Regions from separate parts of the Limosilactobacillus mucosae genome, predicted to be linked through region 2. Evidence: a T-box and tRNA genes for the amino acid it is inferred to sense, from the RefSeq annotation. Region 2 holds a T-box; the other regions hold tRNA genes.
The links. The T-box of region 2 lies ahead of H0G69_RS02330 (valine--tRNA ligase). A T-box ahead of a tRNA ligase gene usually reads a tRNA of that ligase, here a tRNA-Val.

Region 1 (6,009 bases), 780 kb from region 2:
TCCATCAAGACAAGATTAAGAAGCTTTAATTTAGAAGCGACGTTTCTTGATTTAAGAAGCGTGCATCATGATAAATTCGAACACTCGCGTTGGCAAAATGGCGTGGGCAAATACCAATGGCTTAGCCCCGAACCCAATCAGATAGCGTGGCTTAGGGCGTCGCGCATTAACTGCCTTAACGGTTGCCTTAACGACTACCTGAGGCTTGCTCATCATGTTGCCATTGTATTGCTTGTGCATCCCTTCAGCGACCTTTAGCGCAGTCTTTTCATAAGCACCGCCCTTAGCCGAGTCAGCGAGATGATCAGCCGCAATGTGTCCCCAGTCAGTCTTGATGCCGCCTGGTTCGATCAAAATTACATCGATGCCAAACTGCTTTACTTCCATTCGCAGGGCATCGCTAAAAGCTTCAACGGCATATTTAGTCGCGTGATACCAGCCACCCATAAACGATACCAAGCGGCCACCCATCGATGATACATTGATGATTTTACCTGAGTGTTGCGCGCGCATGTAAGGCAAAACGTTTTTTGTCAGAGCTGCCAAGCCAAACAAGTTGACGTCAAATTGGCGCTTGGCCTCTGCCAGATCAACGTCCTCAATCGCGCCGTAACTGCCATAACCTGCATTGTTAATCAAGACATCAATTCGGCCTTCCTTGGCAATAATTAATTTCTGCAATGGCAGCCTTATTCGATGCCTCATCAGTAATATCCAGCTTCAGTGGCGTTACCCCATATTCTTTTAAAGCGGCCATTTTTTCAACCCGACGCGCGGCACCATAAACTTTATTGCCTTGCTGTGCTAAAGTCTTTGCCGTCTCAAAACCCATTCCGCTGCTAGCACCCGTTACCAAGATCACTTTATTGCTCATAATTAAACCTCCATTTGTTTAACTCGTATTTGATGATCTTAGTATATCCAAAATGGCTAGATTGATGAACATCATAAGACGCCATTAGTTTATCAATATGTGCCAATTCATTTTGCCATAATTGTACAATTTGAGATTGCCGTTTTTGTACATTTTGAAGTCGCCATCGACATTGTTTAATGGGTCAGAATGCTTGGGAGCAATTTTTATCCACGCACCCTGCAAAAGAGTGCGACATCAGATGAAAATACGATTGTGACAGCCAATAATATTTCAATCCACGCACCCTACGAGAAAGTGCGACCGCAATATATAGAAAAATGATTTTCTTCTATGTGTTGGGCTAAAAATTTTAATGAAGAATAAAATATATCTCTCATAATAAAACAAATTTAAATTAATCAACTAAAAAAGTAGTACAAATCTTTAGGAATAACATATTTACTTCTGGTCCATACCTAATAAAGACTATCTGATTTTAATTCTCTTTGATTGTCTTTATTTCCCATTTCTGAATGCCTATTTTAATTATAGGAAACGCTACCGTCTTTATAGTCCGTCTATAGTCCGTCTGGAGAAAAATAATTTAAATTTTTTATTTTAGAATGTATTTTTACTAAATAGGATTTTTTCTATTCTATTAAGATCACGCCAAGCACACCCAATTATCGTGAATAATACAAAAAACCGCCAGACGACGTAATGTCATCTGACGGTTAATCAGTTGGGCTAGCTGGGTTCGAACCAGCGCATGACGGTACCAAAAACCGTTGCCTTACCACTTGGCTATAGCCCAATAAATAAAAATGGAGGATACAGGGCTCGAACCTGTGACCCTCTGCTTGTAAGGCAGATGCTCTCCCAACTGAGCTAATCCTCCATAATGCATGGCAATGCCCTATCCTCGCAGGGAGCGATCCCCCAACTACTTTCGGCGCGTTGAAGCTTAACTTCTGTGTTCGGTATGGGAACAGGTGTATCCTTCAAGCCATCATCACCACACTAATCCTTTTCAGGATTGAGAGCTTGCACTCTCAAAACTAAACAATATCTATTCTTCTCACGTTCAATCGAAACACCCTAAACTTGGTTAAGTCCTCGACCGATTAGTAATGGTCCGCTCCATGCCTCGCGGCACTTCCACTTCCATCCTATCTACCTCATCATCTCTGAGGGGTCTTACTTCCATAAGGAATGGGAAATCTCATCTTGAGGCGAGTTTCACGCTTAGATGCTTTCAGCGTTTATCTCATCCATACATAGCTACCCAGCGATGCTCCTGGCGGAACAACTGGTACACCAGCGGTATGTCCATCCCGGTCCTCTCGTACTAAGGACAGGTCCTCTCAAATTTCCTACGCCCGCGACGGATAGGGACCGAACTGTCTCACGACGTTCTGAACCCAGCTCGCGTACCGCTTTAATGGGCGAACAGCCCAACCCTTGGGACCGACTACAGCCCCAGGATGCGATGAGCCGACATCGAGGTGCCAAACCTCCCCGTCGATGTGGACTCTTGGGGGAGATAAGCCTGTTATCCCCAGGGTAGCTTTTATCCGTTGAGCGATGGCCCTTCCATGCGGAACCACCGGATCACTAAGCCCGACTTTCGTCCCTGCTCGACCTGTCTGTCTCGCAGTCAAGCTCGCTTGTGCCTTTACACTCTGCGAATGATTTCCAACCATTCTGAGCGAACCTTTGGGCGCCTCCGTTATCTTTTGGGAGGCGACCGCCCCAGTCAAACTGCCCACCTGACACTGTCTCCCACCACGATCAGTGGTGCGGGTTAGAGTGATCATAATGCAAGGGTAGTATCCCACCAACGCCTCTGCCAAAACTAGCGTCCTGGCTTCTATGGCTCCTACCTATCCTGTACAAGCAGTACAAGCACTCAATATCAAGCTACAGTAAAGCTCCATGGGGTCTTTCCGTCCTGTCGCGGGTAGCCTGCATCTTCACAGGCAATTCAATTTCACCGAGTCTCTCGTTGAGACAGTGCCCAGATCGTTACGCCTTTCGTGCGGGTCGGAACTTACCCGACAAGGAATTTCGCTACCTTAGGACCGTTATAGTTACGGCCGCCGTTTACTGGGGCTTCAATTCAGGGCTTCGCCGAAGCTAACTCTTCCTTTTAACCTTCCAGCACCGGGCAGGCGTCAGCCCCTATACTTCATCTTACGATTTTGCAGAAACCTGTGTTTTTGATAAACAGTCGCCTGGGCCTTTTCACTGCGGCTGATCTTGCGATCAGCACCCCTTCTCCCTAAGTTACGGGGTCATTTTGCCGAGTTCCTTAACGAGAGTTCGCTCGCTCACCTTAGGATACTCTCCTCGACTACCTGTGTCGGTTTGCGGTACGGGCAGTTGATTATTCGCTAGAAGCTTTTCTCGGCAGCGTGACATCAACGACTTCGCTACTATAATTTCGCTCCCCGTCACAGCTTGTCAACCCGCTGATAAGCATTTGACTCATCAACTGACTTGCTGCTTGGCCGGACACTTCCAATCGTCCGGATCGCTTAGCCTTCTGCGTCACTCCATCACTCAAGCACAATCAACTGGTACAGGAATATCAACCTGTTGTCCATCGTCTACGCCTCTCGGCCTCGACTTAGGTCCCGACTAACCCTGGGAGGACGAGCCTTCCCCAGGAAACCTTAGTCATTCGGTGGACAGGATTCTCACCTGTCTTTCGCTACTCATACCGGCATTCTCACTTCCAAGCGCTCCACCAGTCCTTACGGTCTGACTTCATCGCCCTTGGAACGCTCTCCTACCACGCATCCTAATGGATGCATCCATAGCTTCGGTAATATGCTTAGCCCCGGTACATTTTCGGCGCAGAGTCACTCGACTAGTGAGCTATTACGCACTCTTTAAATGATGGCTGCTTCTGAGCCAACATCCTAGTTGTCTGTGCAATTCCACATCCTTTTCCACTTAGCATATATTTAGGGACCTTAGCTGATGATCTGGGCTGTTCCCCTTTCCACGATGGATCTTATCACTCACCGTGTGACTCCCGAGTAAAAATCAATGGCATTCGGAGTTTATCTGAAGTCAGTAACCCATGACGGGCCCCTAGTCCAAACAGTGCTCTACCTCCATGATTCTAAACCTCGAGGCTCCCCCTAAAGAGATTTCGGAGAGAACCAGCTATCTCCAAGTTCGTTTGGAATTTCACCGCTACCCACACCTCATCCCAACCATTTTCAACTGATACGGGTTCGGTCCTCCAGTGCGTTTTACCGCACCTTCAACCTGGACATGGGTAGGTCACCTGGTTTCGGGTACATAACTGCGTACTTCGTACGCCCATTTCAGACTCGCTTTCGCTGCGGCTCCGGTTTTTCCACCTTAACCTTGCACGCAATCATGACTCGCCGGTTCATTCTGCAAGAGGCACGCCGTCACACGTAAATGTGCTCCGACAGCTTGTAGGCACATGGTTTCAGGAACTGTTTCACTCCCCTCCCGGGGTGCTTTTCACCTTTCCCTCACGGTACTGGTTCACTATCGGTCACTAGGGAGTATTTAGCCTTGCGAGATGGTCCTCGCGGATTCCGACGGGGTTTCACGTGTCCCGCCGTACTCAGGATCCTGAACTGAGAGTGTGACGTTTCGCTTACTGGGCTATCACCATCTTTGGCGTCGCTTCCCAACGACTTCAACTACGTCGCACTTTGGTAACTCAAATGTTCAGTCCTACAACCCCAACAAGCAAGCTCGTTGGTTTGGGCTCTTCCCGTTTCGCTCGCCGCTACTCAGGGAATCGAATTTTCTTTCTCTTCCTGCAGCTACTTAGATGTTTCAGTTCACTGCGTCTACCGCCTGACAGCTATGTATTCACTGCTCAGGCAATCATCGACTAAGATGATTGGGTTTCCCCATTCGGAAATCTCCGGATCAAAGCGTACTTACCGCTCCCCGAAGCATATCGGTGTTAGTCCCGTCCTTCATCGGCTCCTAGTACCAAGGCATTCACCATGCGCCCTTCATAACTTAACCTTGATGATCTTACGATCACCTCAGTTATTGAGTATGCGATTAATTTCGTTAATAAAACTCAAATAACGCGGTGTTCTCGGTTTAATTGTGAATAAAGAAATAAATATTATTTAGTTTTCAAAGTACAAGCACCAGTCAAACGACTGGCAATGGAGAATAACGGGATCGAACCGATGACCTCCTGCTTGCAAAGCAGGTGCTCTCCCAGCTGAGCTAATTCCCCATATATGGGTCTAAGTGGACTCGAACCACCGACCTCACGCTTATCAGGCGTGCGCTCTAACCAACTGAGCTATAGACCCAACAAGCGAACGATTATTGAGATGAGGTGGTAAACCCCTCAAAACTGAACGCAGTTTCAACGAATGTGCAGGTTTCCGATTAATTCCTTAGAAAGGAGGTGATCCAGCCGCAGGTTCTCCTACGGCTACCTTGTTACGACTTCACCCTAATCATCTGCCCCACCTTAGGCGGCTAGCTCCCCGAAGGGTTACCCCACCGACTTTGGGTGTTGCAAACTCTCATGGTGTGACGGGCGGTGTGTACAAGGCCCGGGAACGTATTCACCGCGGCATGCTGATCCGCGATTACTAGCGATTCCGACTTCGTGCAGGCGAGTTGCAGCCTGCAGTCCGAACTGAGAACGGTTTTAAGAGATTAGCTTGCCCTCGCGAGTTCGCGACTCGTTGTACCGTCCATTGTAGCACGTGTGTAGCCCAGGTCATAAGGGGCATGATGATCTGACGTCGTCCCCACCTTCCTCCGGTTTGTCACCGGCAGTCTCACTAGAGTGCCCAACTGAATGCTGGCAACTAGTAACAAGGGTTGCGCTCGTTGCGGGACTTAACCCAACATCTCACGACACGAGCTGACGACGACCATGCACCACCTGTCATTGCGTTCCCGAAGGAAACGCCCTATCTCTAGGGTTGGCGCAAGATGTCAAGACCTGGTAAGGTTCTTCGCGTAGCTTCGAATTAAACCACATGCTCCACCGCTTGTGCGGGCCCCCGTCAATTCCTTTGAGTTTCAACCTTGCGGTCGTACTCCCCAGGCGGAGTGCTTAATGCGTTAGCTGCGGCACTGAAGGGCGGAAACCCTCCAACACCTAGCACTCATCGTTTACG
Region 2 (6,009 bases):
AGAAGCTATTGACAGCCAGGTTGTTGCTCGTCAGACCGATAATGAAAAGTCATTGACGGCAATCGAAGAACAGCAAAAACAGATCAATGATAGTGTTGCTGATCTTCAGTCTGATGAGGCGCGAGCAAAAAAAACGCTGCAGCGATTCTCAGTTGAGATTCGTACAATCAAACGGCGTGTGGAGTCACTGAATCTGCCAGGAATTCCCCAAGACTACATGGATTATTTCTTCCTGGTCAGCGATGAAATTGGTAAACTAGCCGATGCAATCAGCCAGGTTAAGATTGATATGGAAGACATCACCAAGCAGCTTTTAATCGTGCAAGACGATCTGGAAACGCTGCAGGAAAAAACTGATGACTTAAGAGACAGTGCCGAACTGACCGAACGGCTGATTCAATATGCCAACCGGCTCAGTATTGACCATGAAGAGATTAATGATGCGATTGCCAAAGCACAAAATGAATTCAATCGCTATAATTATCCAGGTAGTCTGGAAATCTTGGAAAAGGCCGTTGAAAAAGTCGAGCCGGGTTCCTATAAGCGAATGGAGCAGCGTTACTATACCGAGCTTAAGCGCAATTCTTAAAACCAAAAACGTGTCGCCAATGACGCGTTTTTTTATTTTCAAGTGTCAATCATGGTTAAAAGAAACGGGATCTGTTATAATGTAGCGTTGTTTTAGGAGCCGAACCTTCGTCGCGGATGTGATCCATCGGCGGCAATATCTTGCGAGGAAAATCTGTTTTCCCGCGTGCATTAAAGGAGTAAGCACAGTATGATTTATTTTGACAATAGTGCCACGACGCAGATCTGGCCGGAAGTTTTGGATACGTATAATCAAGTCTGCCAAAAGATTTGGGGGAATCCCTCCAGTCTGCATAAGGTTGGTGAGACGGCTTGGAATCTTCAAGAGCAGGCACGTAAACAGATTGCGGACCTGTTTGACGTTTTGCCAAGTGAGATTGTTTTTACCAGTGGTGGTTCAGAGGGCGACAACTGGGTCATCAAAGGAACGGCAATTGAAAAGCGTCAATATGGCAAACATATTATTACGACCAGCGTTGAGCATGCTGCGGTGCGTAATTCGATGGAGCGCTTAGCTGACCTTGGTTTTGAGATTACCTATCTGCCGGTCGATGATCAGGGACGCATTGATCCAGAAGACGTTAGAAAAGCACTGCGCCCAGATACGATTCTGGTTGAATCAATGGTTGTCAACAATGAGATTGGTACGATTCAGCCAATCAAGGAAATTGGTGAAATCTTAAAGGACTATCCTAAAGTTCACTTTATGGTTGATGCGGTGCAGGCAATCGGTAAGGGAATCGATGACCTTGTCTTTTCAGATCGGGTCGATTTTGCGGTCTTTTCTGGTCATAAGTTCCATGCACCGCGCGGAACCGGCTTTGTATGTGCCAAAGCCGGCCGCAAGCTGGCTCCACTGATTGATGGTGGCGGTCAGGAGCGCGGCCGCCGCAATGGGACCGAAAATACGGCTGGTTTTGTTGCGATGGCCAAGGCATTACGGTTGGTAAAACAAAACGAAAAGCAGGCCGTTGAACGCGAAAAAGCAGTCAAGACGCGAATTTACGATCATATCAAGAATTTTGAACACGTTGAGGTTATCTCGCAAAATGATGATTCGTTTGCTCCTCATATTCTGACGTTTGCAATTGTTGGCGTCCGTGGTGAAACGATCGTGCACGCTTTTGAAGATCACGATATCTATATTTCAACGACCAGTGCCTGCTCCTCAAAGAAGCACGTTGAAGCCGGGACTTTGGCGGCTATGAAGGTTCCCGATGAAATTGCAACCAGTGCCGTACGGATCAGCCTGGGCGATCAAAACACCTTGGCTGAGGCTGATGAGTTCAATCGCGTCTTTGATGAGCTGTATGCCGGCTTTAAGAAGATTATCGATTAGTTTTTGAAAGGAAAATCTAGTTCCAAAATGCAATATGATGAAATTATGGTGCGCTATGGCGAGCTTTCGACTAAAGGGCGCAACCAAAAGAACTTTATTGACCGTTTGGGAGCCAATGTTACCAAAGCGTTGCATGGCTTTGATCAGGTTAAGATTCATCCGCAAAGAGACCGGATGCATATTGACTTAAACGGTGCCGACAGTAGTCAGGTCATGGATCGCTTAAAGCAGGTGTTTGGCATCCAGACCTTCTCTCCTTCTTTACGAGTTGAAAGCGACTTTGAAGCAGTTAAGCAGGCAGCGGCTAAGATGATCAGAGAACAGGTAAAAGAACCGGCCACCTTTAAGATCAGTACTCGGCATGCCGACCATGGCTTTCCAATGGGGACGTTTGAGATGAATCGTGAGCTGGGAGCCTATCTGCTAAAGGAATTTCCTGATCTTTTAACAGTTGACGTTCACCATCCAGATATTGATCTGATGGTTGAGATTCGGAAAAGCGGAATTTATCTGACCAGTGAAAAGATCAAGGGCGCAGGTGGTCTACCAGTTGGAACGGCTGGTAAAGGTATGATGATGCTTTCAGGCGGAATCGATTCACCGGTTGCTGCCTACCTGGCCATGAAGCGTGGGGTTTCTTTGGAGATGGTGCACTTCTACAGTCCGCCATATACCAGTGAACAGGCATTAGCTAAATCAAAGGAACTGACCAGCAAACTGGCAAAATATTGTGGTAGCATCAAGTTCATTCAAGTACCGTTTACCGAAATTCAAGAAACGGTTAAGGAAAAGATTCCCGAGGGCTATCTGATGACCGTCCAGCGCCGCTTAATGCTTAGACTGGCCGCGGCTTTGGCCATGAAACGCCATGGCCTGGCCATCTTTAACGGTGAAAGCCTTGGACAGGTAGCCTCACAGACGATGGAAAGCATGGTCGCTATTAATGATGTGACTACCTGGCCGGTGCTGCGTCCGGTTCTGTCGTTTGATAAGACTGAAATCATCAAGATCGCTGAAGAAATCGATACCTATGAATTGTCGATTCTGCCATATGAAGACTGCTGTACGGTCTTTACGCCGCCATCGCCAAAAACCAAGCCAAACCTGAAACGGGCACGGGCCTATGAAGCACGGCTGGATGTTGAAGGATTGATGCAGCGGGCTTTGGAAAACATTAAGATTACTGAGATTCATGCTGGTGACGAATTCTTGAATCAGAATCAAGACGTATTCGCCGAATTGCTGTAAAATTTAAGCTGATGCAAGACTTTTTAATGCATCAGCTTTTTTATTTCAAACACCGGATTTGGCTATTCGAATGGTGCTAAATTTGGTATACTGTTCCCACACAAAATTAAAAAACGCTGTGAAACTGAAAGGAGCGTTCATCGTGGAAGTTACTGTCAATGGTGAGAAGATGCAGCTGGTCGGCAATCCGCCAGAAGTAGGTACGGAAATTCCTCACTTTAAGCTGTTTGATGCTCAGAATCAACGGGTTAAGACTCGTGAGCTGCTGGGCAAGCCAACTTTATTCTCAGTCGTACCAGACATCAATACGTCGGTCTGCTCGCTGCAGTCACGCAAATTCAACAAGGCAATGGCTGAATATCCTGACGTCCGCTTGATTACGGTCTCCACCAATCCAATTAACGAACAGAAGGGCTGGTGCGCGGCCAATGATATCCCAAATGCTGAGCTTTTATCTGATTATGAACAGTCATTTGGCTATGCAATGAAGCTTTTGATCCCTGATGAAGGCGTCTTGGCACGGTCAATCTTCCTCATTGATGCTGATGGCCAGATCGTCTATCGACAGATCGTTCCTGAAATGACGCATGAGCCTGACTATCTGGCTGCCTTGAATGCAGTAGAAAAGTTGGGCACGGCTGCTGAATAATTAAGAAATTATTTGAATCGACTTGACGTTGTCAAAAATTTCTTTTATTATTACGCTATTCAAGCATTGAACGAGAGAGTAGATCTGGTAAAGCCGTTTAGAGAGACCTTGTTGCTGAAAAAAGGTTCGGTTTGCCAGATTGAAGGTAGCTCGCGAGCAGAATTGCTGAAAGCAAGTAGGCAGTTCCGGTTCATGGCCGATATCCCATGTTTGAGTGGAAGCCTGTCTTTGGATGGGTTTCAATTTAGGTGGTACCGCGAGCAGACTCGTCCTAATTTATTAGGGCGAGTCTTTTTTTGTTTGATGCCAATTAAATTAACCAATAACTGTAAATCTGAAAGGGGAACTTGCCATGTCAGAAAAGAACATGTCCACCAAGTTCAACCCGGCTTCGATTGAAGAAGGGCGCTACCAGTGGTGGATCGATGAAGGGTTCTTTAAGCCAAGTGGTGATAAGAAAGCCAAGCCATATTCAATCGTTATTCCACCTCCTAACGTTACTGGCAAGCTGCACTTGGGTCATGCCTGGGATACCACGCTGCAGGATATGATTATTCGGCAAAAGCGGATGCAGGGCTATGACGTTTTGTGGCTGCCAGGGATGGACCACGCCGGCATTGCAACGCAGGCTAAGGTTGAAGCACGGCTGCGCGAACAAGGCATTTCACGCTATGACCTGGGTCGCGAAAAGTTTATTCAACAAGTATGGGACTGGAAAGACGAATATGCCGACATCATCCACAAACAGTGGGCTAAGATGGGAATCTCAGTTGACTACGATCGTGAACGCTTTACCCTTGACGAGGGCCTAAACAAAGCGGTTCGCAAGGTTTTCGTTGATTTGTACAATAAGGGACTGATCTACCGGGCAACCTACATTATCAACTGGGACCCACAGGCACGGACGGCGCTTTCCGACATGGAGGTTATCCACAAAGATGACAAGGGTGCCTTCTACCACGTTAAATATCCATTTACCGACGGCACGACGTTTAATGGCAAAGACTACATTGAAGTTGCTACGACGCGTCCTGAAACCATGTTTGGCGATGAGGCCGTTGCCGTAAACCCAAATGATGAACGCTACAAGGAACTGGTCGGCAAGCATGTTATGGTGCCGCTGGTCAACCGTGAGATCGAAATCATTGCTGATGACTACGTAACGCCTGAATTTGGTACTGGGATGGTTAAGATTACGCCGGCTCATGATCCAAACGACTTCTTGGTTGGCAAGCGTCACAACCTGCCTGAACTCAACACGATGAACGAGGACGCCTCGCTGAATGAAAATGCCGGCAAGTACTGCGGGATGGATCGTTTCGAGGCGCGCAAGGCAATCGTCAAGGATCTGGAAGATGGCGGCTATATGCTGAAGATTGATCCAATCGTACACTCTGTTGGTCACTCTGAACGGACCGGCGTACAGGTTGAATCTCGGCTTTCAACGCAGTGGTTCGTTAAGATGAAGCCATTGGCAGAAAAAGCATTGGCCAACCAAAAGACAGCTGATCGGGTCAACTTTGTCCCAGAACGTTTTGAGCACACCTTTAATCAGTGGATGGAAAACGTGCATGACTGGGTTATCTCACGTCAATTATGGTGGGGTCACCGAATTCCGGCTTGGTACAACAAACAAACCGGTGAAATGTACGTTGGCATGGAGGCACCAAAAGACGCCGAAAACTGGGAGCAGGACAAAGATGTGCTTGATACCTGGTTTAGCTCGGCATTGTGGCCATTTTCAACGATGGGCTGGCCAGACACTGATTCTGCTGACTTTAAGCGTTATTTCCCAACCAACACGCTGGTCAGCGGTTACGACATCATCTTCTTCTGGGTTGCCCGGATGATCTTCCAATCACTGGAATTTACCGGCAAGGCACCATTCCGCAATGTCTTGCTGCACGGCTTGATTCGTGATGAGCAGGGCCGTAAGATGAGTAAGTCTTTGGGTAACGGGATTGATCCAATGGACGTCATCGAAAAGTATGGTACGGATGCTTTGCGCTGGTTCCTGGTTACGGGTTCTACGCCAGGTCAAGACATTCGTTTCTCCTACAAGAAGATGGATGCAGCCTGGAACTTTATCAACAAGATCTGGAATGCCAGCCGTTATGTAATCATGAATCTTGGTGACATGCAGAATGCACCAAAACTGCCGGCTAAAGACAAGTGGGATCTGGCA
Region 3 (6,009 bases), 790 kb from region 2:
TTCAATGCTGATTGAGATGATCCATACTCTTAAAAGCGGTCGCTATGGCGTTGACCTGCTGGCAATCATCGCCGTTGTCTCCACTCTAAGCGTCGGTGAGTATTGGGCCGCTATGGTGATTTTAGTAATGCTGGTCGGTGGCGACGCTTTGGAAGACTATGCCTCTCGTAAGGCCAACTCTGAGCTTAAGGCATTGCTTGACAACTCGCCGCAGTCTGCACACCGGCTGATGAACGATCGGATTGAAGACGTTCATGTCGACCAGGTTAAGGTTGGCGATACGATCGTCGTTAAGCCTGGCGAGCTGGTACCAATTGATGGCGAAATCATTAAAGGCAATACGCAGGTCAACGAATCATCGCTGACCGGTGAATCAAAGCCAATCGATAAGCAGGTTGGCGATCAGGTAATGTCAGGCTCGCTGAACGGCGATCAGGCAATCGTCATTAAAGCAGTCAAATTAGCGCGTGACAGTCAGTATCAAAAACTGGTGGCCCTGGTTAAAGAGGCGGAGAACACCCCGGCTCACTTTGTCCGTTTGGCAGACCGCTATGCCGTTCCCTTTACTGCGGCTGCCCTTGTAATTGGTGGCATCGCTTGGATCGTCAGCAAAGATCCCAGTCGTTTCGCTCAAGTAATGGTTGTCGCTTCACCATGTCCACTGATTTTAGCGGCGCCAGTTGCCATCGTTTCGGGGATGAGTCGGGCCTCACGCAGCGGGATCATCGTTAAGACTGGCAGCGTCCTGGAAAAAATGGCGCATCCGAAAACCATGGCCTTTGACAAAACCGGTACGATTACCAGCGGCCGGTTGACCGTTGATCATCTTGAACCGGCCAAGGGAATCGACATTAAGGAACTGCTGCACTTTGCTGCCAGTGCCGAGGACCAGTCGCCACATATCCTTGCCCGTTCAACCGTCGCCTATGCGCAAGCACACCAGATTCCGCTTAGTTCTGCCAGTGAATTAAAAGAGGTTGTCGGCAACGGGATCTTAGCAATCGTTGATGGTCGACAAGTCAAGGTCGGCAAGCTGATCTTTGCTGATCCAGATACGACCCAAAAGCCGCTGTCTCAGACTGCAATCTATGTCAGCGTGGATGATCAGTATTGGGGCTGCGTGATTTTTCAAGATCAGATTCGTCCTGAAGCGCCACGTACTATGGAGCAGCTGCGTCAGCTGGGCGTCGAGCACCTGGTTATGCTGACTGGCGATCAAAAAGCCATTGCGCAGCACGTTGCTAAACTGGTCGGCATCCATGAGGTAAAAGCTGACCTATTGCCCGAACAAAAGATTGCGGCCTTAAAAAACGTTCCGGAAAATCGCCGTCCTGTCGTAATGGTTGGTGATGGCGTCAATGATGCACCCGCATTGGCAACTGCCGATGTCGGAATCGCCATGGGTGCTCATGGATCAACGGCAGCCAGTGAGTCTGCCGATCTGGTAATCGTTAAAGATGACCTGCACCGGGTTGCCATTGCCGTTACGATCTCACAAGAAACCATGCGCATTGCTCAACAGGCCGTCTTGATCGGTATCGGTATCTGTACGGTTTTAATGCTGATTGCCGCATTTGGCATCATCCCTGCATTTATCGGGGCAATGCTGCAGGAAGTAATTGATACCGTCTCGATTCTTTGGGCATTAAGAGCTCGTCACGGGACGTCTGATATTGATGACTGACCCAACTTAAAACAGCGTTGTGTTGGACACTAAAGTCTGCACAGCGCTGTTTTTATGATTAGATCATTTATTCATTAGCGATTACCGAACTGAGCTTTTGAATCGATCCGACATCCCCAACAACTGAGATATGATCGCCATAATGAAGCATGTCGTCGGCTTGTGGCAGCTTGTTAACCTGCTCTCCGCTGACAATGGCAATCACATTGACTTGATAAGTATCGCGCAGATTAAGCTCTTTTAGCGTATGCTCACAGAAATCTGGACTCTTAACCTCGATTTCGGCCAGCGTCAGTTCATGATTCAAGATCAAATAGTTGGCAATATTTAAATGCAGCTGATGAAATACCATTCGTCTGGCCATGTCACGTTCCGGACGCACGACATAGTCAGCCCCAATTTTTTCCAGCACCCGGGCATGATTTTCGTTTTCTGCCTTACAGATAATGTTTTTAGCGCCCAACTCTTTAACGATCAGGGTTGCCATGATACTGGCCTGAATATTGCCCACCGAAATATAGACATTGTCAAAGCTCCCTAGATCCAGCTCGCGCATCGCTTCTTCATCTTGAGCATCGGCAATGACTGCTCGCGTTACCATATTGGCATATTCATTGACGACATCTTCATTCTTATCAATGGCCAAAATATCTTGATGCGCCTCGGCCAAAGTTTCACAGACCGAGCTGCCAAACTGACCGATACCAATTACTGCATAGTTGTTTTTATTAGCCAATCAAAACCCCTTCTTCCGGATAGCGATAGTTCTTTTGCTTTGGATGAGCATTTAAAACCGTAAACATTACGGTGTAGATGCCAACCCGACCGATAAACATCAATGCCATAATGATCAGTTTGCCAAACAGATTCAAATGCGACGTAACCCCCATGCTGATACCCGTCGTCCCAAAAGCAGCCATAACTTCAAAAATAATATCTTCCAAAGTAAAATTGGCTGGCAAATGCTGTGTCAGACACAACAGCAGGATTGCCGCGGCAAGAATTGCAAAGGCAACAAAAACCAGCGTCAGCGCCCGAAAAATATTTTCTTCTTTAAAGCGGCGTCTGCCAAAAACCGTATCGCGCTGACCTTTTAAAGTGGCAATACTCTGCAGCGTCAACAGCCCAACCGTAGTCGTTTTGATCCCACCAGCCGTTGATCCTGGCGTCCCACCAATAAACATCAAGATTACCGTTACCGCGATGCCAGCCGGTGAAAGATTTTGATAGGAAAAAGTCGTCAGACCGGCTGTCCGTGGCGTAATAGCCATAAAAACAGTATTGATGAAACGATGCTCGACTGACATATGTGGAAACTGAGCAGCTAGATTATTTTCAGTCAAAAAATAGCTCATCAGTGATAACAGCAGGATAATGGCGCCAGTCGACAGCGCCAGTGAGGTATGCAGCGACAACCGATGCTTTTTTCGATAAAGCAATAGATCACGCCAAACCAAAAAACCAAATGAACCAGCAATAATCAAAACCGCCATGATAAACAAGACATATGTATCATCGGCAAATGACGCCAGACTGTTGCCAAACAGATCAAAACCGGCATTACAAAAAGCTGAGATCGAGTGAAAGATACTGTACCATAGCCCCTTGATCAAACCAAACCGGTGGCCAAAATCAGGCCACAGCAGCAAGGCGCCTAAAGCTTGAATGATCAGTGACAGACCAACGATTAGATTGACAATAGTAATCTGTGCTGGCGACTGCAGGTTCAATGATTCTTGGGCTAACAGACGTGCTGAAAGCCTGATCTTTTGACGCGCAAACAAAAACATCATGATTGCAAACGTCATAAAACCCAGTCCGCCAATCTCAATCAAAGCCGTAATTACCAGCTGACCAAACAAAGACCAGTGAGTCGCCGTATCAACCAGCGTCAGTCCAGTCACGCAGGTTGCACTGGTCGCGGTAAAAAATGCCGTCATAAATGATGGGTCCTCGCCAGGCTTGATTGCAATCGGCAGCATTAAAAGCAGCGTACCGATTGCAATCACGATCAAGAACCCAAACGTCAAGGCTTTTGAGAATGAAAGGCGATAACGACCAAACGTGATCATTTTTATGGCTTCCTTTCCCGATTAAAACTTCTAAGAACAACTATATCAGCGATCAAACGCAAAATAAATCAAAAAACGACTGTACCTTACTTCAGGACAGCCGTTTAATAATAATGCGGATGAAGGGACTCGAACCCTTACATCATAAGATACAAGAACCTAAATCTTGCGCGTCTGCCAATTCCGCCACATCCGCAAGTAAAGCATTAAAAAATGGAGGATACAGGGCTCGAACCTGTGACCCTCTGCTTGTAAGGCAGATGCTCTCCCAACTGAGCTAATCCTCCGTATCAGATATGAAAATCAACAGTTTAATTATACATATCTGAATAAACTCTGTCAAGAACTCAACTACTTTAGGTTCAGTTCCGTCAGCTTATCATCAACCAATTGCAAAACCTGATCAGCTGCATAGGGATCTTCGACAAAATCATATTTGTCTCCATCAATCAGCATTTTAGGACTTTCATCATAGCTGGCATACCAGTCAACATAGCGCTGATTCAACTCGCGATAGTATTCATAAAGACTTGGGTCATTTTCAATCTGTTCAAACGAACGGCCGCGTTTCTTGATTCGCTTCAGCATCGTTTCAAATGAGACCTGAATACTGATCAAAAGACTTGGTGCTTTAGTATGTGCCTGCTGAGGCAATTCTTCCATCATATTGCCCAAAAGCGAGGAATAGATGTCAGCTTCAGTCTGTGTAGCTCGCCCCAAATCGGCATTCAGCCGAAAAAGCAGGGCATCTTCAAAAATTGAGCGGTCTAAAACGTTCAGATCATTATCAAATGAATTCTTGATCTCGGCCAAGCGTTTGTTTAAAAAGTAGATCTGCAGCAAAAAGCCGTATTTCTTAGGATCTTGATAAAACAGCGGCAGGATTTCATTGTCATCAACCGATTCATAGAAAGCCTGACTGTCCAAATGATCAGCCAGCATCCGCGTTAAACTGGTTTTTCCCGCACCAATAGTTCCTGCTAGTACAATCATTGCTTTTCCCCTTTTTCCATTTTCTAAAAAGACACGAGCTATATTGTATCATCTTTGATCCGCCACCGTGAGTAAAATGTTTTTCATTTATCAGTCAACATCATAAAGTCTCAACTAATCAACGAGCCGTCCTTTTTTTTAATATTTTACTGCTTAGCACTAAATGGCTTTTGGCTGATCGCATTTTTACAGTCTGCATCATCATCAACAGCCCCCACAATAAAATCCCCGCCAAAACCGGCGAGGATTCGATAATTATTCAGCTTCTTTTTCCGATTCAGAAACGAATGACTCACTATTGTTGCTCCGTGACAGATCAACGTCCTTGAGAGGAATCAAGTGCGTCTTGTAACGAACCTTATAGTAGATGAATAAAATCAAGAACAATGGTACGGCCATGTAGGTGATGGCGATATTTGACCAATCCATCTTGATAAAGGCATCAATGTTTTGACCACACATTACGACGACACACAAGATCAAGGCAAAGATTGGGCCAAACGGAAACAGCGTAGCATGATACTTTAATTCGCCAACCTGATGTCCCTGCGCAATAAAGGCTCGCCGGAAGCGCAGATGCGAAACGGCAATTCCCAGCCAAGCAATAAAACCGCACAGACCAGATGCCCCAATCAGGTAATTATATGCTTCGGGACCGATAAACTGTGTCAAATAAGCCAGACACGAGACAACCATGGTGCCCAACAATGCATAGATTGGAATCCCACGTTTGTTGACATAGCCAAAGATCTTCCAGGCATAGCCTTCCCGCGCCTGTGAGAACAGCATCCGCGTCGAGGCGTACAGGCCAGAGTTGGCTGCCGAAATCACGGCCGTTAAGATAACCGCGTTCATGACACTGGCCGCTGCTGCCATCCCTGCCCGCTTAAAGACAATCGTAAATGGACTCATCGTAATGTTCTGCACGTTTGAATTCAACAAGTTTTTGTTGGTATATGGCAGAACGCAGGCAATGACAAAGATTGCAAAAATGTAGAACAGCAAAATCCGCCAAAAAGTTGAATGAATAGCCTTGGAAACCGATTCTTCCGGCGTAGCAGCTTCACCAGCCGTAATTCCAATCAATTCAGTACCTTGGAATGAGAACCCAGCAACTAAGAACACACTCAAAATCCCTGACCAGCCATGAACGAACGGTGCGTCCTTGTAGTGGAAATTCTTCATGCCAACCGGTCCTTGACCACCCATGATTCCAAAGATGATGCAGACCCCAACGACCAAAAAGATGACGACCGTTAC

Region 1: it encodes a tRNA-Val, which carries the amino acid that the T-box ahead of H0G69_RS02330 (valine--tRNA ligase) is inferred to sense. The anticodon was not compared.
Region 3: it encodes a tRNA-Val, which carries the amino acid that the T-box ahead of H0G69_RS02330 (valine--tRNA ligase) is inferred to sense. The anticodon was not compared.

The regions. Positions count from the first base shown of each region.
Region 1 is NZ_CP058954.1:1,290,252-1,296,260, forward strand. It holds partial or broken gene H0G69_RS06245 (oxidoreductase) at 52-874, opposite strand; tRNA gene H0G69_RS06250 (tRNA-Gln) at 1,599-1,670, opposite strand; tRNA gene H0G69_RS06255 (tRNA-Val) at 1,682-1,754, opposite strand; rRNA gene rrf (5S ribosomal RNA) at 1,760-1,876, opposite strand; rRNA gene H0G69_RS06265 (23S ribosomal RNA) at 1,961-4,882, opposite strand; tRNA gene H0G69_RS06270 (tRNA-Ala) at 5,033-5,105, opposite strand; tRNA gene H0G69_RS06275 (tRNA-Ile) at 5,111-5,184, opposite strand; rRNA gene H0G69_RS06280 (16S ribosomal RNA) at 5,276-6,009, opposite strand, start outside.
Region 2 is NZ_CP058954.1:506,615-512,623, forward strand. It holds gene ezrA (septation ring formation regulator EzrA) at 1-589, shown strand, start outside; gene H0G69_RS02315 (cysteine desulfurase family protein) at 779-1,927, shown strand; gene thiI (tRNA uracil 4-sulfurtransferase ThiI) at 1,955-3,175, shown strand; gene tpx (thiol peroxidase) at 3,318-3,824, shown strand; T-box leader at 3,882-4,101, shown strand; gene H0G69_RS02330 (valine--tRNA ligase) at 4,177-6,009, shown strand, end outside.
Region 3 is NZ_CP058954.1:1,768,859-1,774,867, forward strand. It holds gene H0G69_RS08820 (heavy metal translocating P-type ATPase) at 1-1,684, shown strand, start outside; gene H0G69_RS08825 (potassium channel family protein) at 1,752-2,420, opposite strand; gene H0G69_RS08830 (TrkH family potassium uptake protein) at 2,413-3,756, opposite strand; tRNA gene H0G69_RS08835 (tRNA-Leu) at 3,871-3,952, opposite strand; tRNA gene H0G69_RS08840 (tRNA-Val) at 3,971-4,043, opposite strand; gene H0G69_RS08845 (deoxynucleoside kinase) at 4,108-4,749, opposite strand; gene H0G69_RS08850 (amino acid permease) at 5,005-6,009, opposite strand, start outside.